DNA from 3 places in the Janthinobacterium sp. OK676 genome. Region 3 is predicted to be linked to each of the others. Evidence: predicted binding sites of a transcription regulator. Region 3 holds the regulator's gene; each other region holds the start of a gene.

The links. The regulator sigma-54, encoded in region 3, starts transcription at its own class of promoters, with help from an activator protein. The targets are predictions, from matches to a motif close to TGGCANGNAANCTGCTTT.
Region 1: BLU39_RS21440 (TorF family putative porin) is a predicted target of sigma-54. The motif match lies at 7,962-7,979, and genes of this name have one in related genera.
Region 2: BLU39_RS15610 (urease accessory protein UreD) is a predicted target of sigma-54. The motif match lies at 2,093-2,110, and genes of this name have one in related genera.

What each region holds. Positions count from the first base shown of each region.
Region 1 is NZ_FNHA01000012.1:623-11,316, reverse strand. It holds gene ptsP (phosphoenolpyruvate--protein phosphotransferase) at 91-1,833, opposite strand; gene BLU39_RS21470 (HPr family phosphocarrier protein) at 1,878-2,147, opposite strand; gene BLU39_RS21465 (PTS sugar transporter subunit IIA) at 2,238-2,642, opposite strand; gene gshB (glutathione synthase) at 2,657-3,613, opposite strand; gene gshA (glutamate--cysteine ligase) at 3,711-5,009, opposite strand; gene BLU39_RS21450 (ammonium transporter) at 5,214-6,752, opposite strand; gene BLU39_RS21445 (P-II family nitrogen regulator) at 6,764-7,102, opposite strand; gene BLU39_RS21440 (TorF family putative porin) at 7,114-7,881, opposite strand; gene BLU39_RS21435 (accessory factor UbiK family protein) at 8,152-8,400, shown strand; gene BLU39_RS21430 (YifB family Mg chelatase-like AAA ATPase) at 8,511-10,031, shown strand; gene BLU39_RS21425 (hypothetical protein) at 10,096-10,641, shown strand.
Region 2 is NZ_FNHA01000007.1:177,437-188,130, forward strand. It holds gene BLU39_RS15605 (two-component system response regulator) at 1-2,010, shown strand, start outside; gene BLU39_RS15610 (urease accessory protein UreD) at 2,141-3,007, shown strand; gene BLU39_RS15615 (urease subunit gamma) at 3,034-3,336, shown strand; gene BLU39_RS15620 (urease subunit beta) at 3,358-3,687, shown strand; gene ureC (urease subunit alpha) at 3,689-5,389, shown strand; gene ureE (urease accessory protein UreE) at 5,403-5,927, shown strand; gene BLU39_RS15635 (urease accessory protein UreF) at 5,927-6,607, shown strand; gene ureG (urease accessory protein UreG) at 6,631-7,269, shown strand; gene BLU39_RS15645 (HupE/UreJ family protein) at 7,266-7,826, shown strand; gene BLU39_RS15650 (1-acyl-sn-glycerol-3-phosphate acyltransferase) at 7,823-8,434, opposite strand; gene BLU39_RS15655 (hypothetical protein) at 8,684-8,905, shown strand; gene BLU39_RS15660 (alkene reductase) at 9,013-10,077, opposite strand; gene BLU39_RS15665 (ArsR/SmtB family transcription factor) at 10,134-10,430, opposite strand; gene BLU39_RS15670 (helix-turn-helix transcriptional regulator) at 10,570-10,694, opposite strand, start outside.
Region 3 is NZ_FNHA01000015.1:74,819-85,512, forward strand. It holds gene BLU39_RS25085 (monovalent cation:proton antiporter family protein) at 1-1,815, opposite strand, end outside; gene BLU39_RS25090 (KpsF/GutQ family sugar-phosphate isomerase) at 1,924-2,934, shown strand; gene BLU39_RS25095 (KdsC family phosphatase) at 2,934-3,467, shown strand; gene lptC (LPS export ABC transporter periplasmic protein LptC) at 3,510-4,121, shown strand; gene lptA (lipopolysaccharide transport periplasmic protein LptA) at 4,147-4,728, shown strand; gene lptB (LPS export ABC transporter ATP-binding protein) at 4,728-5,483, shown strand; gene BLU39_RS25115 (RNA polymerase factor sigma-54) at 5,488-6,966, shown strand; gene raiA (ribosome hibernation-promoting factor, HPF/YfiA family) at 7,036-7,395, shown strand; gene BLU39_RS25125 (enoyl-CoA hydratase/isomerase family protein) at 7,527-8,612, shown strand; gene rapZ (RNase adapter RapZ) at 8,614-9,477, opposite strand; gene hprK (HPr(Ser) kinase/phosphatase) at 9,933-10,694, opposite strand, start outside.

The sequences.
Region 1 (10,694 bases), on a different contig from region 3:
ATGCAGCACCGCGATGATAGGTGCTGCAACTTTAGCATCAGCACACCTCTTGCCACGCGCGAGGTGTCCTGATGCCGATAAGGTGACAGTTTACATGAGCTGCAGCTGCTGGACGGCTTCGGCGATCACATTTGGTTCCATGGAACGCATAATTTTGCGCATTTGTGGCGCAATCAGGCCCAGGTCGCTGTTGAGGATCTCTTGCTTGACCGCCAACAGCTGGGCCGGATGCATGGAAAACTCGCGCAGTCCCATGCCCAGCAGCAGGCGCGTGAGCTTCACGTCGCCCGCCATCTCGCCGCAGACGGCCACGTCGATGCCCGCCTTGTGGCCGGCCGCGATCGTCATGGAGATCAATTGCAGAACGGCCGGGTGCAGCGGATTGTACAAATGCGCCACTTCGTAGTCGACCCGGTCGATGGCCAGGGTGTACTGGATCAGATCATTCGTGCCGATCGACAGGAAGTCCATGCGCTTGACGAACATGGGCAAGGCCAGCGCGGCGGCCGGAATCTCGATCATGGCCCCCACTTCGACGTCATCGTCGAACTTGACGCCCTCCTCGCGCAGGCTGGCCTTCGCTTGCGCGATCATGGCCAGCGACTGGTCGATCTCGAATGCATGCGCGAGCATGGGGATCAGGATGCGCACCTTGCCGAAGGCCGAGGCGCGCAGGATGGCGCGCAGCTGCGTCAGGAACAGCTGCGGCTCGGCCAGGCAATAGCGGATGGCGCGCAAGCCGAGGGCGGGATTCAGGGCCGTATGGTCTGCCTGGTCGAGCGGCTTGTCGGCGCCGATGTCGAGCGTGCGGATGGTCACCACGCGGCCCTTCATCGACTGCACCGTGTTGCGGTAGGCCTCGAATTGCTCGTCCTCGGTGGGGATCTTGTGGGCGCGGCCCATGAACAGGAATTCGGAGCGGAACAGGCCCACGCCGCTGGCGCCGGACTCCAACGCAAACGCGCAATCCTCGGGCAATTCGATATTCGCCAGCAGGGTGACGGGCGTGCCGCATTTGGTGACGGCCGGCGTCTTTTTCAGCTTGCCCAGCTTCTTGCGCGCGCGCTGCATGGCCACCTGGCGCTCGCGGTACTGTTCCAGCACCAGCGGGCTGGGGTTGGCGATGACGACACCGGCGTCGCCGTCGATGATCAGCCAGTCGTCCTGCTCGATCAGCATCGACGCCTGCGACATGCCGACGGCGGCCGGGATATCGAGGCTGCGCGCGACGATGGCCGTGTGCGAGTTCTGCCCGCCCACGTCGGTGATGAAACCGATGAAGGAGCGGTCGCGGAACTGCAGCATGTCGGCCGGCGAAATATCGTGGGCGACGACGATCATCTGCGCCACCAGCTCGTCCGCGGTGGCTGCCTTGGGCAGCAGCTGTTCCGTGCCCAGCAAGACCTTCAGCACGCGCTCGGCCACTTGCTGGATGTCGGCCTTGCGCTCGCGCAGGTACGGGTCTTCGATTTCGTCGAACTGGGCCGACAATTCATCGATTTGCGTCAGCAGCGCCCATTCGGCGTTGTAGTGGCGCGAACGGATGATGTCGAGCGGCGCTTCGGCGATCATCGGGTCCGACAGGATCAGCGCATGCACGTCGATGAACGCGCCCAGTTCCGTGGGGGCGTCCTTCGGCAGCTCGTTCCACAGGATTTGCAGTTCCTTGTGGACGGTGGCGATGGCGTTTTGCAGGCGCTGGACTTCGGCTTCGATCTGCTCCTGCGCCACCAGGTAATGTTTGACGTCAAGGGCGGCCGGCGCCAGCAGGTGCGCGCGGCCGATGGCGATGCCGCGGGAAACCGGGATGCCGTGGAGCGTGAAAGATGCCATGGGGTGACCTGTCGGAATGCGGCTGCGGCTGCGTTCGGCGGGCATTACTCGCCTTCGCCAAACCTGTCATTAATCAGGGCGGTGAGCGCATCGACACATGCCTGCTCGTCATCGCCCTCGGCTTCCAGGGTCACTTTCGCGCCCTTGCCGGCGGCCAGCATCATCACGCCCATGATGGACTTGGCATTGATGCGGCGCGCATTGCGGGTCAGCCAGACGTCGCTCTTGAACTTGGCGGCGAGCTGGGTAAATTTGGCGGAGGCGCGTGCGTGCAGTCCCAGCTTGTTGATGATTTCGAGTTCTTTTTGAATCATTTTTGTATGGTCTCTATCCCTGAATGCACTGCATTGTTGCCAGCCCTGCTATAAAACCCGCCGCCTTCAGGGCGGCGGCCATGTCACTCTTTACTCGCCCACGCGAATGCGGTTATCGACGCGCACGGCGCCGCTTTGCGCACCGGCCAGCGCCATCTCCACCACCACGTCGAGCGTGTCGCGGCGGTACGTGATGGCGCGCAGCAGCATCGGCAGGCTGATGCCGGCGATGACTTCCACCCTGCCCGCGTCGGCCAGCTTGTTGCAGCAGTTCGACGGCGTGCCGCCCTTCACGTCGGTAATCACCAGCACGCCGGAACCGTCGTCGAGGCGGCAGATGGCGTCCGACGCCAGCTTCTGCACTTCCGCCAGGTCCTGGTCGGCGACGACGTCGATGGCTTCAAACCGTTCCGTTGGCCCCCGGAACACGTGCGCGCAGGCGGCGATGAATGCCTGTCCCAGCGGTGCATGTGTCATGAGCAAAATCCCTACCATAGTCATTCCACCTTTTAGCGCTGCTGCGCTTGCGCAACGCCATGCTCGACGGCGTCGACAAACATGGCGGCCACGTCAAAACCCGTCTGCTGCATGATTTCCTGGAAACAGGTCGGGCTGGTGACGTTGACTTCCGTCAGGTAGTCGCCGATCACGTCCAATCCTACCAGCATCAGGCCGCGCGCGGCCAGGATCGGGCCCAGCTTTTCAGCGATTTCCAGGTCGCGCGCCGTCAATGGCTGCGCCACGCCCGTGCCACCGGCGGCCAGGTTGCCCCGCACTTCGCCCGCTTGCGGGATGCGCGCCAGCGAAAACGGCACCGGCTTGCCGCCGATGACGAGGATGCGCTTGTCGCCCTTGACGATGTCGGCGATGAAACGCTGCGCCATGATGGTTTGCGCGCCGTTGTCCGTCAGCGTCTCGATGATGGCGCCCAGGTTCAGGCCGTCGGCCTTGACGCGGAAGATGCCCGTGCCGCCCATGCCGTCGAGCGGCTTGAAGATGACGTCCTGGTGCTTGGCGTGGAAGGCGCGCAGGCGCGCTTCGTCCGACGTCACCAGGGTCGGCGACGTGAATTCGGAAAACTGGGCGATGGCCAGCTTTTCGTTGTTGTCGCGGATGGCGGACGGCCTGTTGAAGACGCAGGCGCCCTGCTTTTCCGCCAGTTCCAGCAAATACGTGCCATACACGTATTCCATGTCGAACGGCGGGTCCTTGCGCTCGATGATGGCGTCCAGCGCCGACAAGCGCACTTCTTCGGTGGAGACTACCTTGTACCAGTCGTGCTCGTCACCCGTCAGCTCGATGTGTTTGACCCTTGCCGTGACGATGCCCTCTTCCAGCGCCATGTCCTTCTGTTCGAAGGCGTAGACGGCGTGGCCGCGTTTGGCCGCCTCGCGCATCATGGCGAAAGTGGAATCTTTGTAAGTCTTGAAGCCTGCCAGCGGGTCGGCAAGGAATGCAATTTTCATGGTGCGTCCAATCGGGGAGCCTGGATAAGGAATGCTTGATTCTAGCCGAGATCGCCAGGCGCGGTAGTCGCCGCGCCCGGCAAGTCTCGTCGGTGGCTCAATACACCTCGGGATTCGGGTCCGTGCGCTCCATTTCCAGCGACGCGGCCAGCAAGGCCAGGCGCGCCACCACGCCATACACATAGAAGCGGTTCGGCGCGGCCGTGCCCGGCTTGGCCTTCAAGTCCGGCACGGCATGCTGCTGGGCAAACGCCAGCGGCACGTACTGCGAGCCGGGCGCGTTCAGGTTCTGGTCCACGCCTTTTTCAGCATGCACGCGGTAGAAGCCGCCCACCACATAGCGGTCGATCATGTAGACGACGGGCTCGGCCACGGCATCCTTGATGCTTTCAAACGTGGGTACGCCTTCCTGGATGATGACGTCGGTCACCAGCTGGCCATCCTTGACGATGGACATTTTTTCGCGCTGCTTGCGCGACAGGTCGCGCACTTCGCTCGCGTCGCGCACCGTCATGATGCCCGTGCCATACGTGCCCGCATCGGGCTTGACGATGACGAACGGCTTTTCCTTGATGCCGTATTCCTTGTATTTCTTGCGGATCTTGGCCAGCAACACGTCGACGCTGGCGGCCAGCGCATCTTCGCCCTCGCCTTCCTGGAAATTGACGTCGCTGCACTTGGCGTGGAAAGGGTTGAGCATCCACGGGTCGACATCGATCATCTTGCCGAATTTTTTCACCACTTCATCGTAGGCCGTGTAGTGGTTGCTCTTGCGACGCAAGGCCCAGCCAGCGTGCAAGGGCGGCAGCAGGCTTTGCTCATGAATATTTTGCAAGATATCGGGTATACCGTCCGACAAGTCGTTATTCAGCAGAATCGTGCACGGGTCGAAATCCTTCAAGCCCAGACGGCGGCCATTGTTCAGGCGCACGAGCGGCTCGATGACGAGCATGTTGCCGTCCGGCAGTGCCAGCGGCGTGGGTTGGGTAATCTCGGGCGACCACGAGCCGAAGCGCACGTGCAGCCCCGTCTGGCGGAAGATTTGCATCAATCGCGCCACGTTTTGCAGGTACTGCGGCGTAGTGTTGTGCAATTCCGGCACGATCAGCAGATTACGGGCATCCGGGCAATACTTGTCGATGGCGGCCATGGCCGCTTGCACGGACAGGGGCAGCATTTCCGTGGCCAGGTTGTGAAAACCGCCAGGGAACAGATTGGTGTCGACGGGCGCCAGCTTGTAGCCGGCGTTGCGCAAGTCTACCGAGCAATAGAAGGGCGGCGTGTGCTCTTGCCACTCCATGCGAAACCAGCGCTCAATGGCCGGCGTCGCGGCCAGAATCTTTTTTTCGAGGTCGAGCAGCGGTCCGGTCAGGGCCGTGACGAGATGGGGAACCATAGTTACATCCTTAAATTATGTGCAGTATTCAAAAAAGCACACAGAACTGCCGACTATATTACCGTGTAAGTACCCCAAATCGGGGCAAAAGCCTTGTTTTAAAGACCTTTTACATTCCCACAACGAAAAAAAGGCACCTCAATGAGGCGCCTTTTCCAGCCGGACATGCCGCGCCGGAGCGCTGGCATGCCAGATAATTACTATTTAGCCATGATACGCCTGCTCGCCATGGCTCGTGATATCGAGGCCTTCGCGCTCTTCTTCTTCCGGTACGCGCAGGCCAATGACGATGTCGACCAGTTTATAGGCGATGACGGAAATGATGGCAGACCAGAGGATGGTGGTGCCGACCGCTTGCGCCTGCACCCACACTTGATGGCCGATCGAGTACGGATCCGCCGACATCTTGTTGGTGACATAGTCGAAGATGCCCTGGCCGCCCAATTGTGGTGCAGCAAACACACCCGTCAGCAAGGCACCGAGGATGCCGCCCACGCCATGCACGCCGAACACGTCGAGCGAATCGTCGGCGCCGATCAGGCGTTTCAGGCCATTCACGCCCCACAGGCAGACAATACCTGCCAGCAAGCCCATGACCAGGCCGCCCATCGGGCCGACAAAGCCGGCCGCCGGGGTGATCGCCACCAGCCCGGCGACGGCACCCGAAGCGCCACCGAGCATCGATGGCTTGCCTTTGCTGATCCACTCGCCGAATACCCACGACAGGGTGGCGGCGGCAGTGGCCAGCAAGGTATTGACGAAGGCCAGCGCAGCCACGTCGCCCGCTTCCAGCGAGGAACCGGCATTGAAACCGAACCAGCCCACCCACAGCAGGGATGCGCCTATCATGGTCATCGTCAGCGAGTGCGGCGCCATCGATTCGCGGCCGTAGCCGACGCGCTTGCCGATCATGATCGCGCCCACCAGGCCGGCGACGGCGGCGTTGATGTGCACGACGGTGCCGCCGGCGAAGTCCAGCGCGCCTTTTTGCCAGATCCAGCCAGCCTTCAGGGCTTCGCTGGCCGAGGTGGCGGCGTTGGTGATCAGGTCAGGACCGGTCCAGAACCACACCATGTGGGCCGCTGGCAGGTAGGCGAACGTGAACCACAGCACGACGAAGGCCAGCACGGCGGAAAACTTGGCGCGCTCGGCAAAGGCGCCGACGATCAGTGCGCAGGTGATGGCGGCAAACGTGCCCTGGAAGGCGACAAACACGAACTCGGGAATGACGACGCCCTTGCTGAAGGTGGCGGCGGCGGCAAACGTGCCCTTGGCCGGGTCCCAGATACCGTTCAGGAACAGGCGGTCGAAGCCACCGAAGAAGGCGGTTTTTTCCGTGAAGGCGATCGAATAGCCGTAGATGCACCACAGCACGACGACCAGCGCGAACACCATGAACACTTGCATCAGCACCGACAGCATGTTCTTCGAGCGCACCAGGCCGCCGTAGAACAGGGCCAGGCCGGGAATCGTCATCAAGATCACCAGCAAGGTGCTGATCATCATGAAGCTGGTATCGCCCTTGTTGGCGACGGGCGCGGCGGCTGGCGCGGCAGCGGCCGGGGCCGGAGCGGCGGCAGCCGGCGCTACTGCGTCAGGCACCGGCGTGACGGCGGGGGTGGCGACGGCCGTGGTGGTGGCCGCCTCCGTCTTGGCGGGGGCATCGGCAAAGCTCGGCGTGGCAACGCCAAACGCACACAGACAGGCAAACCCAGCTAGCAATTTTGTTATATTTTTACGCATCAATATTCCCCTTAGAGCGCTTCGTTGCCGGTTTCACCGGTACGGATGCGGATGACCTGTTCCAGGTTGTAGACGAAAATCTTGCCATCGCCGATTTTACCGGTACGCGCGGCGCCTTCGATCGCTTCGATGGCCTGGTCGACAATGGCGTCATCGACGGCCGCTTCAATCTTGGTTTTTGGCAGGAAATCGACGACATACTCGGCGCCACGGTAGAGTTCCGTGTGACCTTTCTGGCGGCCGAAACCTTTGACTTCCGTGACAGTAATGCCTTGCACATTGATAGCCGACAAGGCTTCGCGTACTTCGTCCAGTTTGAACGGTTTAATGATTGCAGTAATCATTTTCATGGCAGTCTCGCTTAAAAGGTTTTGGATACGGTCAGCACGAGACCGGATTTCGCCAGATTCTTGCCATTGGGTGCCAGCGACGTGATGTTGGCCTTCACGGCAGCGAGGGAAACAGTCGCCATGCCGAAGTCCTTGGTCACGCCGATCTTGACATCGTTATAGCTGAGGGAATCGTTGTGCTCGACTTTCTGGCGGCCCACATGGACGTTCATGATGTAGCCATCGATCAGGTCGAAGTTGCCGCCCACGTCAAGATAGCCGCTGTTCTTGCTGTCGGCCACGCCGAACAGATTGGTGGTCGAGTGCGAGTACTTGATGTACAGCGGGCCATAGCCAAGCTGGCCATACAGCTCGAAGGTGTTAGCATTGGTGCTCAGCCCATTCGAAGGATAGAAGTAGTACAGGCCGCCCACGTCATAGGTAAAATCCTTGCTGATCTCGCCACGCTTGCCAGCATAGATATCCCATTCCAGACTGGTATCGCCGCCGCCATCCTTGATCCATTTGATGCTCGACAGCCAGGTGCCCACGTACAGGCCCGTCGGGTTATGGGTATAGTCGGCGCCGCCGCTGATGGCCGGGTTCAAGCGGCTTTGCGAAATGCCGCGGTAACGGTAGTCGCTGGTCAGCGCCACGTTGTAGCTCACCACGTTATCAGGTACGGCTTCGGCCGCAGCGGGCGCCGCCACTGCATCCTGGGCCATGGCGCTGCCGCACAAGGCGGTCATGGCCAGCGTCAACGCTGCAGCTAAAGTCATGTTCTTGGACAGATTCTTCATGGCGATTCCCTTTTATTGAACTTTTAAAGCGGTTGAGGTTTAAAATCTTGGCTGGAGATCACAAAGCGTTCATGCCTTCTTTAGCAGAATACGTGCCAGCTCTCTTGCCACCTTGACAGCTGCGTTTCCGGCCATACATACCCTCCAAGCCTGTGGCCATGCGGGTAGGGGCTGCTAAAGCATTATGAATTTGCCCAGTTTCGCACCAGATTAACGCCGCTGTGCACCGCAATGGTGCGATGCACAGGCCGCACCATAAAAGGACTGACCATGGACATGAATACCTTCTTTAACGACTTGCAAGGCAAGATCCATCAAGCCATCGAAAACTCGCCTGCCAAGGATATCGAGAAAAACGTGAAATCGATGATGACCCAGGGCTTCGCCCGCCTCGATCTGGTCACGCGCGAGGAATTCGATATCCAGGCGCAAGTACTGGCCAAGACCCGCGCCAAACTGGACGCACTGGAATTGCGCCTGATCGAACTGGAAACACGCCTGAACGAGCCGAAGGCCTAAGGTGACGCCAGCCAGGCCCGTTATTGACGGCCTTGCTGGCATAGCTCAAGCCTGACGGCGCTTCACGCGCTAGACTGATCCTGCGCGCGCCCGCGCCACAGGGGAGTCTGATGAGTCTGGCCGTCCTGAAAAGCCGCGCCCTGGCCGGCATGGAAGCGCCCGAGGTAAGTGTCGAAGTCCACCTTGCCAATGGCTTGCCTTCCTTTACGATTGTCGGCCTGCCGGATACGGAAGTGAAGGAATCGCGCGACCGCGTCCGTGCCGCGCTGCAAAACTGCGGCTTTGACATGCCGGCGCGGCGCATCACGGCCAACCTGGCGCCGGCCGACCTGCCCAAGGAATCGGGGCGCTTCGATCTGCCCATCGCGCTGGGCATCCTGGCTGCCTCCGGCCAGTTGCCGGGCGATCAATTACATCACTACGAATTCGCGGGCGAACTGTCGCTGTCGGGCCAGTTGCGCCCTATCCGCGGCGCCCTGGCCATGACCTTTGCCATGCAGCGCAAGCAGGCCGGCGCGCCACGCGCCTTCATCCTGCCGCAGGCGAACGCGGACGAGGCGGCGCTCGTCAGCGATGCCTGCATCTATCCCGCCCACAGCCTGCTCGAGGTCTGCGCGCATTTTGCCGCGCACGCCAGCCACACGGCCCTGCAACGCCACCAACCCGTGCTGGCCATACCCGCTTTCGCGTATCCGGACTTCGCCGACGTGCAGGGACAGCAGCAGGCGCGGCGGGCGCTCGAGGTGGCGGCGGCGGGCGGCCATAACGTCCTGATGGTGGGGCCGCCGGGCGCGGGCAAGACCATGCTGGCCAGCCGCTTCCCCGGCGTGCTGCCGCCCATGAGCGACGAAGAGGCGCTGGAATCGGCCGCCGTGCATTCGCTGGGAGGTCACTTCAAGGTGGAACACTGGAAACGGCGCCCCTATCGCGCCCCGCACCAGACGGCGTCCGGCGTGGCCCTGGTGGGTGGCGGCAATGTTCCGCGTCCGGGAGAAATCTCGCTGGCCCACTGCGGCGTGCTGTTTCTCGATGAAATCGCCGAATTCCAGCGCCGGGTGCTCGACGTGCTGCGCCAGCCCATGGAATCGGGCGTGATCAACATTTCACGGGCGGCCCGCCAGGCCGAGTTTCCGGCCCGCTTTCAGCTGATCGCCGCCATGAATCCCTGCCCGTGCGGCTATCTGGGTCACGCCTCGGGACGCTGCCGCTGCACGCCGGACGCCGTGCTGCGCTATCACGGCCGCCTGTCCGGTCCGCTGCTCGACCGTATCGACCTGCAGATTGAAGTGGCCGCCATGCCGCCGGCGGCGCTGGGCCGGCACGCTGGCGCCGGTGAAAGCACGCAAGCCATCGCCACGCGGGTCGCGGCAGCCTTTGCCCTGCAACTGGCACGCCAGGGAAAAGCCAATCAGCGCCTGAGCAGCACGGAAATCGAACAACATTGCCGCCTGGACAAACACGGCGAACAGTTGCTGCATGGCGCCATGGCGCGCCTGCACTGGTCGGCGCGCACCTACCACAGGGTATTGCGCGTGGCGCGCAGCATCGCGGACCTGGCGGGCAGCCCCGGCATCACGCAGGCGCACATTGCCGAAGCAATCCAGTACCGGCGCGTGCTGCGTGAAATATGAAGGCGACAGCGCCCGCCACGCGTGCGCGATTGCGCGCGATCGGCGGCGCTGCTACCATCTGCTGATGAAAAAAACGTCACTTGCCCTCTTTCTGACTACGCTCGCGGCCGCCTGCGTCCTGACCGCCTGCAGTCCGAAATTCGACTGGCGCGACTATCGCAGCCCTGACGCCCAGTTCACGGCCTTGTTTCCCAGCAAGCCCGCCGTGCTGACGCGCGAAATCGATCTCGATGGCAAGAAAGTCAGCCTGACCATGACGGCCAGCGAAATCGATGGCAATACCTTCGCCATCGGCAGCGCCGTGCTCGACAGCGCGGAACAGGCGCAAGCGGCCCTGCCCGCCATGCAAACTGCCCTGTTAAAAAACATCAACGGCACCGTGCGCAGCGAAAAATCGGCCTCGGCGGCCAGCAGCACGGCGGCCGGCAGCCATCAACGCAGCTCGTTGAGCATCGAAGCGACGGGCACGCAGCAAGGCAAGCCGGTCTTGCTGGTCGGGCGTTTTGTGGCGCAGGATAAACGCATCTTCCAGGTCATCATCCTCGGCGAGGAAAGCAAGCTGTCGCGCGAGACCATCGACACCTTCATGGACTCGGTGAAACTGGATTGAGACTTAACGATCGCTTAAACGGGTGTTTTCACGGTAAGCGAGCTCTTGTAAAT
Region 2 (10,694 bases), on a different contig from region 3:
CCCGGCCTCGACGGCTTTGAAGTATGCCGCCGCCTGAAGGAGATACCGTCCCTGCGCCAGGTGCCGGTGATCTTCCTGTCGGCGCAGTACGACACGGACGACAAGGTGCGCGGCTTTGCGCTGGGCGCCGTCGACTTCATCGCCAAGCCCTTCCAGGCCGAGGAAATCCTGGCCCGCACGGACGCCCATGTGCGCCTGGCGCGTGCGCAGCTGCAGCTGGCGCAGGAGCGCGCCAACCTGGAGCGGAGGGTGGCCGAACGCACGGCCGAACTGGAACAGGTGGCCAGCACCCTGGCGCGCGAAGTGCAGATCCGCCGCGCCAATGAAGAGTTGCTGCGCCTGTCGGGCCAGGTCTTCGAAGCGACGCAGGACGCCATCCTGATCACGGATGCATCGGGCGTCATCGTCACGGCCAATCCCGCTTTTACACGCATCACCGGTTACGCGGCGCCGGAAGTGGTGGGTACGGACATCCTGCGCCTGCACGCCGAACACACGGGCGAAGCGGTGCTGCAGGCCATGCGCCAGGGCTTGCGCAGCAGCGGCTGCTGGTCGGGTGAGGTGCAGACGCGGCGCAAGAGCGGCGACACCTATCCCTGCCTGCTCAGCGCCTCCACCGTGCACGGCCCCGATGGCGCCGTCGTCAACTACATCGGCGTCTTCCTCGACATCAGCGAGCGCAAGGCCGAGCAGCACCTGATCGACTTCCTCTCCTACCACGATGCGCTGACGGGCTTGCCGAACCGCGTGCTGCTGCGCGAGCGCTTCGAACAGGCGCGCGCGAACGCCGTGCGCGACGGCCAGCAGGTGGTGCTGATGTGCCTGGACCTGGACCGCTTCAAGAACATCAACGATTCGCATGGACAGGCCGTCGGCGACAAGGCGCTGCAAGTGGTGGCGCGTTTCCTGTCCGGCTGCGTGCGCGAGGGCGACACGGTGGTGCGCCAGGGCGGCGACGAATTCCAGATCCTGCTGCAGGACGATGCCCTGCTGGGACGCACCCTGGGGCTGGCGCAAACCATCCTGGCCGGCTTGCGCGAAGAATTGAGCGTCGATGGCGAACGCCTGGCCCTGACGACCAGCATCGGCATCGCCATGTGCCCGGCCGATGGCGACAGTCTCGACGACGTGCTGCGCCACGCCGACACGGCCCTCGTGCGCGCCAAGGAAATGGGACGCGACCATTACGCCTTCTTCACGGAGCGCATGGGCAGCGATATCCGCGCCCGCCTGGCCATGCAGCAGCAGCTGCGCGGCGCCATCGGCCGCGATGAATTCGACGTGCACTACCAGCCGCAGATGTGCTTGCGCACGGGCGCCTTGCTGGGTGCGGAAGCCCTGCTGCGCTGGGATAACCCCGTGCTGGGCAAGGTGCCGCCCAGCCTCTTCATCGCGCTGGCCGAGGAATACGGTTTGATCACGGCCATCGGTGAATGGGTGCTCGAAAGCGTGTGCGCGCAAATCCGCGCCTGGCACGACGCGGGCCTGGGCAGCATCAAGGTGGCCGTCAACCTGTCCGGCAAGCAGTTCGCGCAGGACCGCACGGTGCCCTTCGTCGAGGCGGCCTTGCGCAAATACGGCATCGCGCCCGCTTGCCTGGGCATCGAGATCACGGAAAGCACGGTGATGGGCGACCCGGACAAGGCCGTGGCGGCCCTCACGCGCCTGAAGGATATCGGCGTGGGCATTTCGCTCGACGACTTCGGCACCGGCTATTCCAGCCTCGGTTACCTGAAACGCTTTCCCATCGACGTGCTCAAAATCGACAAATCCTTCGTCGACGACGTCACCACCAGCAGCAGCGACGCGGCCATCGCCCGCTCCGTCATCTCGCTGGCGCACAACCTGGACATGCGCGTCATCGCCGAAGGCGTGGAAACGCGCGAACAGGTCGACTTCCTGACGGAACACGGCTGCGATGAAATGCAGGGATATTATTTCAGCCGTCCGCTGGCCGCGGATGCCTTCACGGCCTTGCTGCGCGAACGGCGCACCCTGGCCGCGACCTAAATACCGCGGTGCGGCCGATGCACCATGCCGGTGCGTCCGCTGCAGCGCGGTGCGCGATTCTCACGTTTCCTTCCCCTGACGCTGGCACATATCCTGCTTAGGTAATCGCTTATTTACGCGATTGCCACGCATGCCAGACAGACCCCATCCAGCCACGCCTTCACCAGCCAGCACGCATAGCGCCTGGCAGGCGCAGCTGCGCCTGGGTTTTGCGCTTCACGATGGCGTCAGCCGCCTCGTCGAGCGCACGCACAGCGGCCCCCTGCGCGTGCAAAAGCCCCTGTACCCGGAAGGCGACGCCGTCTGCCACGCCATCATCATCCACCCGCCCGGCGGCGTGGTGGGCGGCGACCAGCTGGCCGTCGACGCCACAGTGGGCGAGGGCGCGCGCGCCTTGCTCACGTCGCCGGGCGCGGCCAAATGGTACCGCGCCAACGGGCATGTCTCGGGCCAGCACGTCGTGCTGCGCGCCGGTAGCGGCGCGGCCATCGAGTGGCTGCCGCAGGAAAGCATTTTCTTCGACCAGGCCTGCGTGCGCCTGCGCCACGAGGTGGAACTGGCGCCCGACGCCAGCTACATCGGCTGCGACATCGTCTGCCTGGGGCGCAGCGCCTCGGGTGAAGTTTTCAACACGGGCAGCATCGATCAGCAGGTGCAGATCCGCCGCGGCGGCAAGCTGCTGTGGTGGGAACAGGGCGTGCTGGCGGCCGGCGGCGCGCTGATGGCCAGCCCGCTGGGATTGGCGGGCCACACGGTGTGCGCCACCCTGATCGCCGTCGGCACGCAAGTTACGCCCGCCGTGCTGGCGGCCGTGCGCGGGATCGGCGTGCCGGCCGGCGCCGCGTTTGGCGCCACGCACATGAAATCGCTGGTGGTGGTGCGCCTGCTGTGCGGCGACAGCGAGGCGGCGCGCCGCGTCATGCTGGCCGCCTGGCAGCTGCTGCGCCCCGCCATGCTGGGACGCGACGCCGTCGTGCCCCGCATCTGGAACACTTGAACAAGCAAGGAATCACAAGGAAAAACATGGACCTGACTCCCCGCGAAAAAGACAAGCTGCTCATTTTTACGGCCGCGCTGCTGGCCGAACGGCGCCTGGCGCGCGGCTTGAAGTTGAATTATCCGGAAGCGGTGGCCCTGATCAGCGCGGCCATCATGGAAGGCGCGCGCGATGGCAAGTCGGTGGCGCAGCTGATGTCGGACGGCACGAAGATACTCTCGCGCGCCGACGTCATGGACGGCATCGCCGAGATGATCCCCGACATCCAGGTGGAAGCGACCTTCCCCGATGGTAGCAAGCTGGTGACCGTGCACCACCCGATACCGTAGTTTTTTGAGAAGGAGCCCCTCATGACCCCAGGCGAATACCAATTGGAAGAAGGCGAAATCAGCTTGAATGCCGGGCGCGCCACGGCCACCGTGGTGGTGGCCAACCGGGGCGACCGGCCGATCCAGGTCGGCTCGCACTTCCACTTTTTTGAAGTCAACCCGGCGCTGGCGTTCGAGCGCTGGCGCGCCTACGGCATGCGCCTGAACATCACGGCCGGCACCGCCGTGCGCTTCGAACCGGGCCAGCAGCGCACCGTGGAACTGGTGGCGCTGGCGGGCGAGCGCAAGGTGTACGGCTTCAATGGCGAAGTGATGGGCGAACTGCAAGACACTCCACCGGGAAAGGATTGAGATGGCCAGTATTCCCCGCAGCGCGTATGCCGAAATGTTCGGCCCCACCAAGGGCGACCGCATCCGCCTGGCCGACACGGAACTGTTCATCGAGATCGAGCATGACTATGCGATCTACGGCGAAGAGGTGAAATTCGGCGGCGGCAAGGTGATCCGCGACGGCATGGGCCAGTCGCAGCGCTGCGCGGCCGAGGTGATGGATACCGTCATCACGAATGCCGTCATCCTCGACCACTGGGGCATCGTGAAGGCCGATATCGGCTTGAAAAATGGCCTGATCTTCGGCATCGGCAAGGCGGGCAACCCCGACATCCAGCCTGGCGTGACCTTGCCCATTGGCGGCGCCACCGAGATCATCGCCGGCGAAGGCATGATCGTCACGGCCGGCGGCGTCGACACGCACATCCACTTCATCTGCCCGCAGCAGATCGAGGAAGCGCTGATGAGCGGCGTGACGACCATGCTGGGTGGCGGCACGGGGCCGGCCGTGGGTACGGCCGCCACCACCTGCACGCCGGGGCCGTGGCACTTGCACGCCATGCTGGCGGCCGCCGACGCCTTCCCGATGAACCTGGGCTTCATGGGCAAAGGCAATGTGAGTTTGCCGCTGCCGCTGGAAGAACAGGTGCGCGCGGGCGCCGTCGGCCTGAAACTGCACGAAGACTGGGGCAGCACGCCGGCCGCCATCGACAACTGCCTGTCCGTCGCGGACCGCATGGATATCCAGGTGGCGCTGCACAGCGATACCCTGAACGAAGGCGGTTTTCTCGAGCATACGCTGGCCGCCTTCAAGGACCGCACCATCCACACGTTCCACACGGAAGGGGCGGGCGGCGGCCATGCGCCCGACATCATCGCCGCCGTGGGGCAAGCCAACGTGCTGCCCTCGTCGACCAACCCGACGCGCCCATTTACCGTCAACACGCTCGACGAGCACCTGGACATGCTGATGGTGTGCCACCACCTGGACCCGGCCATCGCCGAAGACGTGGCCTTTGCCGAGTCGCGCATCCGCCGCGAAACCATCGCCGCGGAAGACATCCTGCACGACATCGGCGCCATCTCGATGATGTCGTCCGACTCGCAAGCGATGGGGCGAGTCGGCGAAGTGATCATGCGCACCTGGCAGACGGCGCACAAGATGAAGGTGCAGCGCGGTGCCTTGGCGCCCGACACGGCCCGCAGCGACAATTTCCGCGCCAAGCGCTACATCGCCAAGTACACGATCAACCCGGCCATCACGCACGGGATTGCGCACGTGGTGGGCTCGATCGAGGCGGGCAAGATCGCCGATATCGTGCTGTGGAAGCCGGCCTTTTTCGGCGTCAAGCCGTCGATGATTTTAAAGGGCGGCATGATCGCGGCCGCGCAGATGGGCGACCCGAACGCGTCGATCCCCACGCCGCAGCCCGTGCACTACCGCATGATGTTCGGCGCCTTCGGCGGCGGCCTGAAAAAGTCGTTTACGTTTGTGTCGCAGGCGGCCTACGACCTCGATATCGGCCACCAGCTGAAACTGAACAAATCCGTCATCGCCGTGAAGAACATGCGCGGCTTGCGCAAGCACGACATGATCCACAACGGCGCCACGCCGCACATGGAAGTGGACCCGGAAACCTATGCCGTGCGCGCCGACGGCCAGCTGCTCGTGTGCGAGGCGGCCGCCGTGCTGCCGATGGCGCAGCGCTATTTTCTATTTTAAGCAGGAGACAAGCATGCTGACTTTGCATACCAAATTAGGTCCCGACGATGAGCGGGCACCCACCGCGCAACTGGTTCTGCCCTACGACCAGCGCGAAAAATGCCGGCTGCGCGCCGTGCTGTCGAATGGCGGCGACGTGGCCGTGTTCACCGTGCGCGGCACGGTGCTGCGCGACGGCGAGCGCATGACGGGGCCAGGCGGGCAGGTGGTGCAGATCGTCGCCGCGCGCGAGCCGACCTACCTGGTGCGGTGCGCCGATGCGCATACCCTGCTGCGCTGCGCTTTCCACCTGGGCAACCGCCACACGCAGGCGCAGGTGGGCGACGGCTTTTTGCGCATCCGCAAGGACGTCGTGCTGAAGGAGATGCTGGAAGGCTTGCAGGCGATGGTGACGGAAGAAAGCGCGCCGTTCGAGCCCGAGGCGGGCGCGTACGGCGGCGGCCATGGCCACCACGACGGCCACGGCCAGCACTTGCTGGCGCCCGTGCCGCTGCGGCAGAAGATCCACCGTCCCAGTGATGCGCCGGGCGCCGCATGATGCAGGCGTCGGCCCTGCTGCACTTGCTGCAGTTCGCCAGCCCGGCCTTGCCGATCGGCGCCTACAGCTATTCGCAGGGGCTGGAAGCGGCGCTCGAGTCTAGCCTGGTGCACGACGCGGCCACGGCGCGCAACTGGATCGCCGAGCATCTGGCGCAGGTGGTGGCGCGCTGGGAAGCGCCCCTGTGCTGGCGGCTGATGCAGGCGTTTGAAGAACAGGATTTGCGCGCCGTGCAGCGCTGGAGCGAGCGCTTCATCGCGTCGCGCGACACGGCGGAATTTCGCGCCGAAACCATCCAGATGGGCTATTCCCTGACCAAATTGCTGGCCGAACTGGGCGTGGCCGACGGCGTCTTGATCGACATGCTGCAGGGACAGGCGGAAGTGGCCCTGCCGACGGCCTATGCCTGCGCCGTGGCGGCGCTGGCCATTCCCCGCGAAGAGGCGCTGCTGGCCATGCTGTTTGCGTGGGCTGAAAACCAGGTGCTCGTCTGCGTGAAATCCGTGCCGCTGGGGCAGGTGGCGGGGCAGCGTTTGCTGCTGTCGCTGCGGCCGGACCTGGAAGCGGCGGCCATCACGGCGCAAACCTTGCAAGACGACGAGATGGGCAACTGGGCGCCGGGCCTGTCGCTGCTGTCGATGCGCCATGAAGTGCAGTACAGCCGCCTGTACCGTTCCTGAACACTACAACGAGAGACCATACCATGACTTCGATCACCTCCAATCCGCTGCGCGTGGGCATCGGCGGGCCCGTCGGCTCGGGCAAGACGGCCCTGTGCGAAATGCTGTGCAAGGGCATGCGCGAGCGCTACGACATGGCCGTCATCACGAACGACATCTACACCAAGGAAGACATGGAAATCCTGCTGCGCGCGGACGCCTTGCCGGCCGAGCGCCTGATGGGGGTGGAGACGGGCGGTTGCCCGCACACGGCCATCCGCGAAGACGCGTCGATCAACCTGGAAGCCATTGCGCGCATGCAGGCGGATTTCCCCAACCTCGATTTGATCCTCGTCGAATCGGGCGGAGACAATCTGGCCGCCACTTTCAGCCCGGAACTGTCGGACCTCACCATTTACGTGATCGACGTGGCCGGCGGCGAAAAAATCCCGCGCAAGGGCGGGCCCGGCATCACCCGTTCCGATTTGCTGATCATCAACAAGACGGACCTGGCGCCGTACGTGGGCGCCAATCTCGACGTGATGGCGCAGGACGCCAAGCGCATGCGCGGCGAGCGCCCCTTCGTGTTCACCAACCTGCGCAGCGGCGACGGCGTGCAGGTGGTCATCGACTTTATCCGCGAGCAAGGTTTGCTCGATCAACCAGGCAAGGAGCTGCAATGACTGCAACACTGATGAAGAGAACGGCCGCCGTGGCTGCCCTGTGTCTGCTGGCCATGCCCGCCATGGCCCATCCCGGCCACGGCGAAAGCGCGGGATTTCTGGCCGGTTTCGCCCATCCGTTCACGGGCATCGACCATTTGCTGGCCATGCTGGGCGTGGGTATCTGGGGCGGCCAGCAGCGCCGCGGCCTGGCCCAGCCCGCCACATTTCTCGGCATGATGCTGCTCGGCGCGCTGGCCGGCATGGCGGGCTTGACGGTGCCCGGGCTGGAAACGGGCATCGCCGCCACGGTGGCGCTGGTAGGCCTGGCCATCGCGCTGGCGCTGGCCTTGCCGAACTGGCTCGGCATGGGGTTGGTGGGCCTGTTCGCCTTGGCGCATGGCAATGCGCATGGTCAGGAATTGCCGGCCGCCTCGGCCGCCTGCGGCTTCATGCTGGCCTCGGCTGTGCTGCTGGGTGCGGGACGTTTCACCGGCCAGGTGCTGGCCGAGCGCATGCTGCGCGTGGCCGGCGTCGCCTTGACGGCCGCCGGCGTGGTGCTGATGGGAGTTGCTTAGGCCCCAGGGCGGCGTTCCGACAGCACGATGGGCGCCGCCTTTTCCGGATGCAAGCCCTGGTGGCCCGCATACACGGCGGCAATGGCGGCCATGTCGGCGTCCTTGTCGCCCGTCAAATACAAATGGTCGACGACGCCCAGCACCTTGTTCGGATAGTCGATGTAGACCAGCAGCAAAGGCACCTTGGCCGCCACGGCCAGGTGATAAAAGCCGCTTTTCCAGTTCGGACGGTAGCTGCGCGTCGCTTCCGGCGTGATGGCCAGCCAGTACCAGTCGGCGGCCAGCATGCGTTCGGCCTGGCGCTGTATCGTGCCGCTGGTGGTGCTGCGGTCGACCGGTTCGCCACCCAGGTAGCGCAGCACCTTGCCCATCGGGCCGCGGAACAGCGAGTCCTTGGCCAGCCAGCGGAAGGGCAGCGACAGCGCCCATTTGCCGAACAGGCCCACCATGAAATCCCAGTTGGACGTGTGCGGGTAGACGACGGCGATGCCGCGCGGCCCCGGCAAGGGGCGAAAGCGCATGCGCCAGCCAAACAGCTGCAGCACGCGCAGCGCGCAGCGCTGGTGCCAGGTCGGCAAGTCGCCCGCTTGTACAAATAAATCGTCCATTGATACCCTTCAGTGACACTATTCTTAATGGGATGGCGCTGGTGGCCATTTTCCTTGAAGCAAAAATTCTGCGCAGGCATTCTATACGGGGCTGGCGGTGGCGACAAGCAGCCGAGGCCGCTATTCATGCGGTGTCGGGGCCGTTGCGGGCTCTATTTTAACGATGCTTTGCCACGGTGTCGGGCACTAAATGGGCACAATGTGGTCAAAACTTGATGCAAGGTCGATCCACCCGATAGGAGCCATGGCATGAAAAACAGTATCGATGATGTACCTGGGCAGCATGCCCGAACGGACAAAGTGATGGCCGAGCTCGTCGAGCGCGGCGTGGCGTTCCATCATGCGCTGGGACGAACGGTGGCGACGGCCTACCTGCGCGAGCACGCGGTGCCGGCCGAGGTGATACGCCGTGTCTTCAGCAGCGTGCAGGCGCGCCGTCCGGCCCGGCCGGCACGGCGCCGATGGCGCTGAAGGACAGACAAAAACGGCGGGCGCCGCGATCGTCACGCAGTCCTTTGCGTTCGTATCGTTGCGCCCGCCGCCGGGGGGAAGCCGCTGGTTGCTGCTCAGGGTGCCGTTCAGCCGTGGGCCGCCAGCGCCGGGTAGTCCGTGTAGCCGGCTGCGTCCGGTGCGTACAGGGTGGCCGGGTTCAGCGGGTTCAATGGCGCATCGCTGTGCAGGCGGATGGGTAGGTCGGGGTTGGCGATGAACCACAGGCCAAAGGCGACGGCATCGGCTTCGCCCTTGGCCAGCAGGGCTTCGGCCGCCGCCTTGTCCATTTTCTCGTTGGCGATGTACACGCCGCCGAATTCCTGCTTCAGGTAAGGGCCCAGGCGGTCGTCGCCCAGCGCTTCGCGCGCGCAGATGAAGGCGATGCCGCGCTTGCCCAGTTCGCGTGCCACATAGCCGAAGGTGGCGTGCGGGTCGGAGTCTCCCATGTCGTGCGCATCGCGGCGCGGCGCCAGATGCATGCCGACCTTGTCCGCGCCCCATACTTCGATGCACGCGTCCGTCACTTCCAGCATCAAACGGGCACGGTTTTCAATTGAGCCGCCATAGTTGTCGGTGCGCAGGTTGGTGCTGTCTTGCAGGAACTGGTCGAGCAAATAACCATTGGCGCCGTGGATTTCCACGCCGTCGAAGCCCGCTTTTTTCGCATTTTCCGCGCCAAGGCGGTAGGCCGCCACGATGCCGGGAATCTCTTCCGTATCGAGTGCGCGCGGCGTGACGAATTCCTGTTGCGGGCGCACCAGGCTTACATGGCCGGCCGGCTTGACGGCGCTGGGCGCCACGGGCAGGTCGCCGTCGAGGAAGAGCGGCGCGGAAATGCGGCCCACGTGCCACAGTTGCAGCACGATCAGGCCACCCGCGTCATGCACGGCCTTGGTGATGTGTTTCCAGCCTTCCACCTGTTCCTCGGACCAGATGCCCGGGGTGTCGGCATAGCCCACGCCCTGCGGCGTGACGGCCGTCGCTTCCGAGATGATCATGCCGGCCGAAGCGCGCTGCGTGTAGTACTCGGCCATCAGGGCGTTGGGCACGCGGCCCGGATTGCCGGCGCGCGAACGCGTCAGCGGCGCCATGATGATGCGGTTTTTCAGTTGCAGGCTGCCAATGGTGATGGGATCGAATAAAGTTGCCATGGTGGTTGTCTTTCCTGTCGAGAGTGCCGCGTGCGGCGATGTGGATGGGGTTGCTGTTACAAACCTTGCTGCATGTGATCGAGAAAGGCCTGGATGGTCGCTTCATTGCGGCTGAAGAAACTCCATTGGCCCACCTTGGTGGCCGAAATCAGGCCCGCCTTCTGCAAGCTGGCCAGGTGCGCCGACACCGTCGATTGCGACAGGTTCAGGCGCCGGTCGATCAGGCCGGCGCACACGCCCAGGTGCAGCGGGTGATCCTGCTCCTGGAAATGCTGTTCCGGCTCCTTCAGCCATTGCAAAATCTGCCGGCGTACCGGATTGGCCAGCGCCTTGTGGATGGCGTCGATATCCATATTGTTTCTCCTGAACATACAATTCGCTTTCCAGCGATGTATATATCGTGATTGTTCAATTCTAATATCGCTGTTTTACGATATGGCTATCTTACGATATAAATGAAAAGCGTGCTGGCGGCACGCATTTTTGAAGGATTCAGGCGGGAAGGGGATTGCGCTGCAGCACGGCCGGACCTGTCAGCACGATGCGCACCAGGTCCACCTGGCGCTGGGCGCCGGCCTTGGCGGTGGCGCTCTTGATCTGCGTGCGCGCCGTGTGGA
Region 3 (10,694 bases):
CAAGGGCAAGTCCACGCAATGCGCGCCGTCGCTGACGGTGACCGTATGCAGGCGCTCCAGCTCGGCATCGTCGCCCGCATCGCTGGTGCCATGGAAATAACCGCGCAAGGAGGCATAGCGTTCCTCGCGCGCCGCCTGCACCCGGTGCACGACGCGGCGCAGGGGCACGCCCATCATGATCAGCGCGTGTGAAGCGAGCATCAGGCTGCCTTCCATCAATTCCGGCACCACTTCGGCCGCGCCCGCCTTTTTGAGTTGGTCGAGGTCGCTATCATCGTGGCTGCGCACGATGACGGGCAAGGTCGGCGCCATTTCATTGAGCAAATGCAATAACCGCAGCGCCGACGGCGTGTTGGCATACGTGATGACCACGGCGCTGGCCCGGTAGATGCCGGCCGCCACCAGGCTTTCGCGCCGGCCCGCGTCGCCATACGAGACGTTGGCGCCGGCCAGCTGCGCTTCCTGCACCCGTTCCGGGTCCAGGTCCAGCGCGTGGTATTCGATCTTTTCTTCCGCCAGCAGGGTGGCCAGGCTTTGCCCGCTGCGCCCGAAGCCGGCGATCAGCACGTGTTTCTGCGACGCCATGGTGCGCGTGGCAATCTTCGTCAGCGCCAGCGATTGCATCATCCAGTCGTTGGCCGCCAGTTTCATGACGATGGCGTCGGACTTGGCGATGAGGAAGGGCGCCACCAGCATCGACAGCACCATCGAGGCCAGCACCACCTGCACGACGAACGGGTCCATCAGCTTGATGCCGCCAGCCAGGTTCAGCAGCACGAAGCCGAACTCGCCCGCCTGCGCCAGCCCCAGACCCGTGCGCAGGGCCACGCCGTTGCTGGACCCGAACAGCCGGGCCAGCCCCGCGATCAGGGCAAATTTCAGCAGCACGGGGCCGCACAGCAGGAGCAGCACGAGCCACCAGTTCTCAAACACGACGCGGATATTGAGCAGCATGCCGACGGTGATGAAGAACAGGCCCAGCAGCACGTCGCGGAACGGTTTGATGTCCTCTTCCACCTGGTGCTTGAATTCCGTCTCGGAAATGAGCATGCCGGCAACAAATGCGCCCAGGGCCAGCGACAGCCCGGCCCGCTCCGTGATCCACGCCGCGCCCAGGGTGATCAAGAGCAGGTTGAGCATGAACAATTCTTGCGAGCGGCGCTTGGCAACGATGGTCAGCCAGCCGCGCACCATCTTCTGGCCGATGAACAGCAGCAAGATCAGCACGACCAGGGCCTTGCCGCCGGCCCAGGCCAGGGTTTCGGCCAGGTTGTCCGAATCGCGCGTGAGGGCGGGAATCAGGATCAGCAGGGGCACGACGGCCAAGTCCTGGAACAGCAAGATGCCGATGATCTTGCGGCCGTGCTCGCTTTCGAGTTCCAGCCGTTCCGTGAGCATTTTCGACACGATGGCCGTCGACGACATGGCCAGCGCGCCACCCAGGGCGAACGCGGCTTGCCAGCTCAGGTGGACGTAGGCGGACAGGTAGCGTCCGACGAACCAGCCGAAGACGACGGTGGCGATGATGGTGGTGACCACCTGCGCCATGCCAAGGCCGAAGACGATGCGCCGCATGGCGAGGAACTTGGGCAGGGAAAATTCGAGTCCGATGGAAAACATCAGAAAGACGACGCCGAACTCGGCCAAGGTATGGCTGGCCTCGTTTTCGGCCGCCAGGCCCAGCGCGTGGGGGCCGATGACGATGCCAACGGCCAGGTAGCCCAGCATGGGCGGCAAATGCAACATTCTGAAAGCGACCACGCCCAGCACGGCGCTGCCGAGTAACATCAGGGTCAGTTCAAGCGAGGAAAACATGGGTTGCCCGGTGCGGTCAATGGAAATCGTTGTTTGTTGTGACTGGCAAGTTTTTTGCTTTCCTAATTCGTTTATACTTTGGGCATGAGTGTAACCCATGAAAAAACAATGCTGAAAGCTTTTGATCGAATTGACATGCAAGCGACGACCGAGCGCGCCGTTGCGCTAGCCCGCACCACCTTGCAGATCGAGTCCGACGCCATCGTTGCGCTGCACGCGCGCCTGGCCACGGACGACAGCGTGGGCCGCGCCGTGGCGCTGTTGCTCCAATGCAAAGGAAGAGTCGTCGTCTCCGGCATCGGCAAGTCCGGCCATATCGCGCGCAAGATTGCCGCCACCCTCGCGTCCACCGGTACGCCGGCCCTGTTCGTGCATCCGGCCGAAGCGGCCCATGGCGACCTGGGCATGGTCACCTCGGACGATGCTTTTATTGCCATATCGTACTCGGGCGAATCGTCCGAGCTGATGGCCATCATGCCCGTCGTCAAGCGCATGGGCGGCGTACTGATTTCCATGACGGGCAAGCCGAATTCCAGCCTGGCCCAGCTGGCCGACGTGCACCTGGATATTTCTGTTGAAAAAGAAGCCTGTCCGCTGAACCTGGCGCCGACGGCCAGCACTACCGTCACCCTGGCCCTGGGCGACGCCATCGCCGTGGCCTTGCTCGACTTGCGCGGCTTCAAGGAAGAAGATTTTGCCCGCTCGCACCCGGGCGGCGCCCTTGGCCGCCGCCTGCTCACGCACGTGCATGACGTCATGCGCAGCGGCGAACGCGTACCCAAGGTGCCCGTTGAGGCATCCCTGCTGCAGGCGCTGGAAGAAATGACGAAGAAGGGCATGGGCATGACGGCCATCGTCGATGCCGACAACCGTCCCGTGGGCGTGTTTACGGATGGCGACTTGCGCCGCATGTTCGAGCGCGTGCAGGACTTCACGCAAGTGGCGATCCGCGACGTCATGCATGCGCAGCCGCGCAGCATCGCGCCCGAACGCCTGGCCGTCGATGCCGTGGCCGTGATGGAGCAGTTCCGCATCAACCAGATGCTCGTCGTCGATGCCGACGGCAAGCTGGTGGGCGCGCTGCATATCCATGACCTGACGCAAGCGAAGGTGATCTGATGGACAGCGTGGCGGACAACCTGGCACGCGCGGCCAAGGTCAAACTGATGATCTTTGACGTCGATGGCGTGCTCACCGACGGCAGCCTGCATTTCGGCCCCGATGGCGAGATGATGAAAACGTTTAATGTGTATGATGGCCTGGGCATCAAGCTGCTGCAGGAATCGGGCGTGCAGACGGCCATCATCAGCGCGCGCCGCTCGGCCATCACGGCGCGCCGCGCGCAGGACCTGGGCATTACCCACGTGCACCAGGGCGGTCACGACAAGCTGACGCCGTTTCGTGAACTGCTGGCGCTGACGGGCTTGACGGAAGAGCAATGCGGCTATATCGGCGACGACGTCATCGATGCGCCCATCCTGAAACGCGTGGGCTTTGCCGTCAGCGTGCCGGGCGGGCGTCCGGAAGCGCAGGGCCTGGCGCACCATGTGACGCAGGCCGGCGGCGGCCGTGGCGCCGTGCGCGAGATCTGCGAATTCCTGCTGCGCGCGCAGGACAACTATACGCGCGTCATGGCGCCGTTCCTGGAGTGAGGCGCGCCGCCTCGCCAGTGACATTTGAAAGAGTAAAGTCCTATGCGTAAGCCAGGAGGCGCCCATCGCTGGCGCATCATTTTCACCGTGCTGGGCGCGGTTGTCGTCGCGCTGGGCAGCTTTTGGCTGCTCGAAGTGATGAACAAGAATGGCCAGGATGCCATGCCCAGCAAGCACTTGGATGAGCCCGACTATTTCATCACCAATTTCAGCCTGGTGCGCATGGACTTGACGGGTAAGCCCAGCTATATCGTGTCGGGCACCAAGCTCACGCATTATCCTGCCGACGATTCGTCCGACATCGACCAGCCCTTCGTGCGCAAGCTCACGCCGGGCATGCCGCCGTTGAACATGAACGCGGAACTGGCGCACATCGACCAGGACAATACCCGGCTGCAACTGCACCGCAATGTCGTGATCGACCGCGTGGCCAGTCCGAAGGCGCAGAACCTGACGATCAAGACGGAAGCGCTGACGGTGTTTCCGGACGAGGAAAGAATGGAAACGGACGTGCCTGTCGATATCCTGACGGGCACCTCGCGCCTCAATGGCATCGGCATGAAAGCCAATAACGCCACCGGCGAGGTGGAAGTGCAGAATGCGCTGCGCATGGTCCTCCCGCCGAAACCGCGCCCGGCCGCGGCGGCAAAATGACAGAATGAAACAAGGAAACCATACTATGAAGAACATCTTGCTGTTGACCGTATTTTCTCTGGGCATCATGGGCGCGGCGCATGCCGAGAAGGCCGATTCCGAGAAGGAAGCCGTCATCACGGCGCGTAGCGGCCACGTCGATGACGTCAAGCAGATCCGCACCCTGACGGGCGACGTCGTGCTGGTCAAGGGCACCCTGACCATGAAGGCGGGCCGGGCCCTGATCACGGAAGACCCGCAAGGCTACCAGTTCATCACCTTCTGGGCCGATCCCGGCAAGCTGGCCACCTTCCGCCAGAAGCGCGATGGCGCGGGCGACCTGTGGATCGAAGGCGAAGCGGAGCGCGTGGAATACGACAACAAGACGGAAGTGGTGAAACTGTTTTCCAAGGCCAAGGTAACGCGCCTGGAAGGCACGAAAGTGACCGACGTGGCCAACGGCGCGTTCATCTCGTATGACAGCCGCAAGGAAGTATTCCAGATGGAAAATACCAACAGCGGCACCAGCACGCCCGATGGCGGCAGCGTGCGCATGGTGATCCAGCCGAAGACCAAGGCGCCGGCGGCGGAGAAAGCGCCGGCCACGCCTGCGCCAGGAACGAAATAATGGACAATACTCGTTGCGGCAGCACCCTGATCGTTCGCGGTCTGCAAAAAACCTATGGCAAGCGGCAAGTCGTGCATGATGTTTCGCTGCAAGTCGAATGCGGTGAAGTGGTGGGGTTGCTGGGCCCGAACGGCGCCGGCAAGACTACCTCGTTCTACATGATCGTCGGCCTGGTGCCGTCGGACGGCGGCAGCATCGACATCAGCGGCGTGGACATTTCCAGCCTGCCGATCCATCGCCGCGCGCAGATGGGCCTGTCCTATCTGCCGCAGGAAGCGTCCGTGTTCCGCAAGCTGACGGTGGAAGACAATATCCGCGCCGTGCTGGAAATCCAGACCGTCGAAGGCCGCCCCCTGAAGAAGGCCGAGATCGAGGAACGTCTGGATAAATTGCTGGCCGACTTGCAGATTGAAAAGTTGCGCGAGAACCAGGCCTTGTCCCTGTCGGGCGGCGAGCGCCGCCGCGTGGAAATCGCCCGCGCGCTGGCCACCGATCCCCGTTTCGTGCTGCTTGACGAGCCGTTCGCCGGTGTCGATCCGATCGCCGTGATCGAGATCCAGCGCATCGTGCGCTTCTTGAAGGAGCGCAATATCGGCGTGCTCATCACCGATCATAATGTGCGCGAGACGCTGGGTATTTGCGACCGTGCCTACATCATCAACCAGGGCTCGGTGCTGGCGTCGGGACGCCCCGACGACATCATCGCGAACGAGTCGGTACGCCGGGTCTATCTGGGCGAACACTTCCGTATGTGAGCCAATGAAACAATCATTGCAGCTGCGCACCTCGCAGCACCTGGCACTGACGCCGCAGTTGCAGCAATCGATACGCCTGTTGCAATTGTCTACCCTGGAATTGCACCAGGAACTAGAGCAACTGCTGACGGACAATCCCCTGCTCGAACGGCTCGACGATCCGCTCGACCGTTCGCTGCGCCTGCTGTCCGATGGCGCCTTGAGTTCGACGGCCGCGCCGGCCGAAGCGCCGCCCCAGCCGCCAGGCCAGGAGGCGCCCGCGGCGCCGGCTGAAGCGGAAACCTTTGACGGCGAGGCGGGCGAGGGCCCGGCCGCCGTGGATGGCGGCGACAGCGACTGGAGCGAGGCGAGCCGGGGCAAGGCGCCCGACGACGAAGATTCCCGTCCGCAACTGGAAGCCCATCACTGCACCCTGCGCGAACACCTGATGGAGCAGATGCGCGTGACGGTGCTCGAATTGCGCGACCGCGCGCTGGTCGAGCTGATCATCGACGCGCTCGACGACAATGGCTACCTGGAAGAGTCGCTCGACGACATCCTGGCGCGCCTGCCGGAAGAGCTGGAAATCGACGCGGACGAGATGCGCACGGCCCTGGCGCTGCTGCAAAGTTTCGATCCGCCCGGCGTGGGCGCGCGCAATGCGTCCGAATGTCTGGCCCTGCAGATCAAGCGCTTGCCGCAGGTTGCCATGGTGACGCGGCGCATGGCCCTCGTCATCGTGGAAAAGCACCTGGCCTGGTTTGCCCAGCGTGATTTCAACAAGCTGAAAAAAGCCCTCGATTGCGACGATGAAGACTTGCGCGAAGCGCAGACGGTGATTCGCCAATGCAACCCGCATCCGGGTGCCGTGTTCGCCTCTGACGTGTCCGATTACGTGGTGCCCGACGTCGTCGTCAAGCGCGCGCGCAATGGCTGGCAAGTGACCCTGAACAACGACGTCATGCCGCGCCTGCGCGTGAACGCCATGTACGCCAACCTGCTCAAGCAGGGCAAGGGCGAAGGTGCCATGGGCGCACAGTTGCAGGAAGCCAAGTGGCTGATCAAGAATATGCGCCAGCGCTTCGACACCATCCTGCGCGTGGCACAGGCGATAGTAGAAAGACAAAAGAACTTTTTCTCGCATGGGGCCGTTGCCATGCGCCCCCTTGTGCTCCGTGAAATAGCTGATACACTGGGTTTACACGAGAGTACTATCTCGCGGGTAACAACTCAAAAGTACATGCTGACCCCGCACGGCATGTTCGAGTTGAAATATTTCTTTGGTAGCCACGTCGCCACCGAAGCGGGGGGCGAAGCGTCATCGACGGCGATACGGGCATTGATCGTGCAACTGACAGGAGCAGAAGACCCTAAAAATCCTTTATCCGACAGTAAGATTGCGGACATGCTGGGGGAACAAGGCATGGTGATTGCGCGACGTACTGTTGCCAAATACCGGGAAGCATTAAAAATTCCGCCAGTGAGCCTGCGTAAGTGTTTGTAAGTTTTTTTCGGTTCCTCTGCGGGCCGGATACGATGGACCGCACGAACCCGATCATCTTTAGGAGTGTGTATGAATCTCACCATCAGCGGACATCATCTCGAAGTGACACCAGCCATCCGTGAATACGTACAAACGAAGCTGGAGCGCGTGAAACGTCATTTCGATCAAGTCATCGATATCGCCGTGATTCTGACCGTGGATAACCTCAAAGAGAAAGAAAAACGTCAAAAGGCCGAAGTCAACCTGCGTCTGAGTGGCAAGACCGTCTATGTGGAAAGCCTGGCGCAAGACTTGTACGCCGCAATCGATGCCCTGATCGACAAGCTCGATAGGCAAGTGATGAAATACAAAACCAAAGTGCAAGGGCACGGTAAAGAGGCGATCAAGCATCTGCCAGACAGCTCGGAAGAAGAATTCGCCCCCGCCTAAGCGGCCTGCGACTTTCAACCGGTTGTGATCAACTAAGGGCGCACATTGCGCCCTTTTTTGCGCCCAGCGGAACGCAATGTTCCCCGCGCAGGCGCTAGAATGTTTGCACTTTCACTTCTTTCCTGCCTGCCATGAGCGACTTCGTCCAGACTGCCATCCGCAACCGCACGGGCCACATCGTGCTCGACCGTCCGAAAGCCTTGAATTCCCTGTCGCTGGACATGGTGCGCGCCCTGAGCGCGGCCCTGCTGGTCTGGCGCGATGATCCCCAGGTGGACGCCGTCGTGATCCGCTCCAGCAGCGAGAAGGGCCTGTGCGCCGGCGGCGACATCCGTTTCTTTTACGATGCGGGCCTGGCCACGCCGCAAGGCGGCAGTGCCTTGCTGGAAGATTTCTTTACGGAAGAATACGCTTTGAATCATTTGATTCATTTCTATCCGAAACCGTATATTGCCGTGATGGATGGCGTGGTGATGGGCGGGGGCATGGGCGTGGCGCAAGCTAGCCCCGGCAACTGCCTGCGCATCGTCACGGGCCGCACGCGCATGGCCATGCCGGAAGTCAATATCGGCCTGTTTCCGGACGTGGGCGGCAGCTATTTCCTGTCCCGCCTGGCTGGACAGCTGGGTCTGTACCTGGGCTTGACGGGCTTGACGATCAACGCGGCCGACGCCCTGTACACGGGCCTGGCCGATGTCTACCTGCCCGAAGCGCAGGTGGGGGCCCTGCTGGACCTGTTCGAATCGACGCCGGGCGAGGCCTTGCCGGTGGCGATCAAGGCCCTGGCGGCGCCGTTCCAGGCCAAGGCGGGCGTTTCTTCCCTGGCCACGGCGCGCGCGGCGCTGGATCGCCATTTCAGCGCTGGCTCCGTGGCAGCCATCATGGCCTCGCTGGCGCAGGACGACGGTGCGTTCGCCAGCAAGGCCTTGGCGGCCATGCGCCTGCGCTCGCCCCTGATGATGTCCGTGACGTTGGAATTGCTGCAGCGGGGCGCCCACCTGGGCGTGGCCGATTGCCTGCGCATGGAACGCACGGTGGTGCGCCACAATTTCGAACATGGCGAAGTGCTCGAGGGCGTGCGCGCGCTGGTGGTCGACAAGGATAATGCGCCGCGCTGGAATCCATCAAGCCTGGACGAGGTCGACGCGGCCATGGTGGCGCGCTTCTTCGCTCCCGTCTGGCCGGCGCAAGCGCATCCGCTGCGCCACCTGAATTAAACTAGGCGCGTTCGCGGTGGCGCAAGACGACGCGTTCGTTGGGCCCGAAGTATTGCGCCAGCCGTTCCGCCATGTACACGGAGCGGTGCTGGCCGCCCGTGCAGCCCAGGGCCACCGTCAGGTAGCTGCGGTTGTCGGACTTGAATGATGGCAACCATTTCTCGATGAAGGCGCGTATGTCGGCCAGCAATTCCAGCGCGCTCGGCTGCGCGTCGAGGAAGGCGATCACGGGCGCGTCGCGTCCGTCGAGGGGGCGCAGGGCCAGGTCGTAATAGGGGTTCGGCAAGGCCCGCACATCGAAGACGAAGTCGGCGTCCAGCGGCACGCCCAGCTTGAAGGCGAACGATTCGAAGAACAGGGTCAGCGGTGCACGCTCGGAGGCGACGATATCCTTGATCCAGGCGCGCAGCTTGTTGGCGCTCAGCTCCGACGTGTCGATCACGTGGCCCAGCTGTTCGATGGCCGACAGGCGCTCGCGTTCTTCCGAGATGCATTCGATCAGGGTGCGGCGGCTGGCCGGATTCTGGTTCGGACGCAGTTCGTGCGACAGCGGATGGCTGCGCCGCGTTTCCGAGAAGCGCGCCACCAGCGAATGCGTGGTAGCCGTCAAGAACATGACCTTGACGTCGTGCCCCTGGTCGCGCAGCAGGGCCACATTGTGCGGCAGGCTGACGAGCGACTCGGCGCTGCGCGCATCGACGGCGACGGCCAGTTGCGGTGTGCCTTCGTCGAGCAGGGTTTGCACCAGGCTGGGCAGCAAGGCCGGTGGCAGGTTGTCGACACAATAGTAGCCGGCATCTTCCAGCACATTGAGCGCGACGGATTTACCGGAGCCGGATATTCCGGTGATAAGGACGATATGCATAGCCCGATCATACAATAAAGACCGGTGCTCTGCTCCCAAGGCAATTATCTTTACAAACTATTGCAATTTCATATGTGTATTTCGTAGGTCGGCTTAGCGCAAAGCGGTGCAGCAGGGAATTCACGCAGCATGGCTGCGTGCCTGCGTAACGGTCCTCGCTTGCAAGCGAGGGCTCCTGCTGACACCCGCTAACAATGTCGTCGGATTACGCTGGGCCTTGCCCCGCTAGTCCGACCTACGTTGCTAATCCCCGCTCATTGCGAGTCGTTGGTGCAGCCGGGAATTCACGCAGCACGGCTGCATGCTTGCGTAACGGTTCGCCCTTGCAAGGGCGAACTCCTTGGCAACATTAATCGCCACTCATGGCGAGTCGTTGGTGCAGCAGGGAATTCACGCAGCACGGCTGCGTGCGTGCGTAACGGTTCGCCCTTGCAAGGGCGAACTCCTTGGCAACATTAATCGCCACTCATGGCGAGTCGTTGCCGTTCCATGAACTCCTGCAAGGTATCGATGCCGCGCAGTTGCAGAATGGTATTGCGCACGGCCGCTTCCAGCAGCACGGCGATGTTGCGGCCGGCGGCGACGGGGATGACGACCTTGCGCACGGGCAGGCCCAGCACGTCTTCCGTGGGGAACAGGAAAGGCAGGCGCTCGACTTCCTCTTCCAGCGCGTTGCGGCGCACGAGGTGCACGATCAGTTTCAGGCGCATCTTGCGGCGCACGGCCGTTTCGCCAAAGATGGCCTTGATGTCGAGCAAGCCCAGGCCCCGTACTTCCAGCAGGTTCTGCAGCAGGGGCGGGCAGCGGCCTTCGATCATGTTCGGTGCGATGCGCGAGAATTCGACGGCGTCGTCGGCCACCAGGCCGTGGCTGCGCGAAATCAGCTCCAGCCCCAGTTCGCTCTTGCCCAGGCCCGAGTCGCCCGTGATCAGCACGCCTACGCCCAGCACGTCCATGAACACGCCATGCATGATGATGCGTTGCGCCAGTTTTTTCGACAGGTAGACGCGCAGGAAGTCGATCACTTGCGCGGCCGGCAGCGGAGTGGAGAACAGGGGAATGTTTTGCTCGTCGCAGATGGCGAGGATGTCGGGCGGCGTTTCCAGCCCTTGCGCGATGATCAGCGCGGGCGGGCCGCCGGCGATCAGTTCGCCGATCACGTGGGTGCGCGTGTTGACCTTCAGGCGCTGGTAGTAATTGATTTCCTGGTGGCCAAA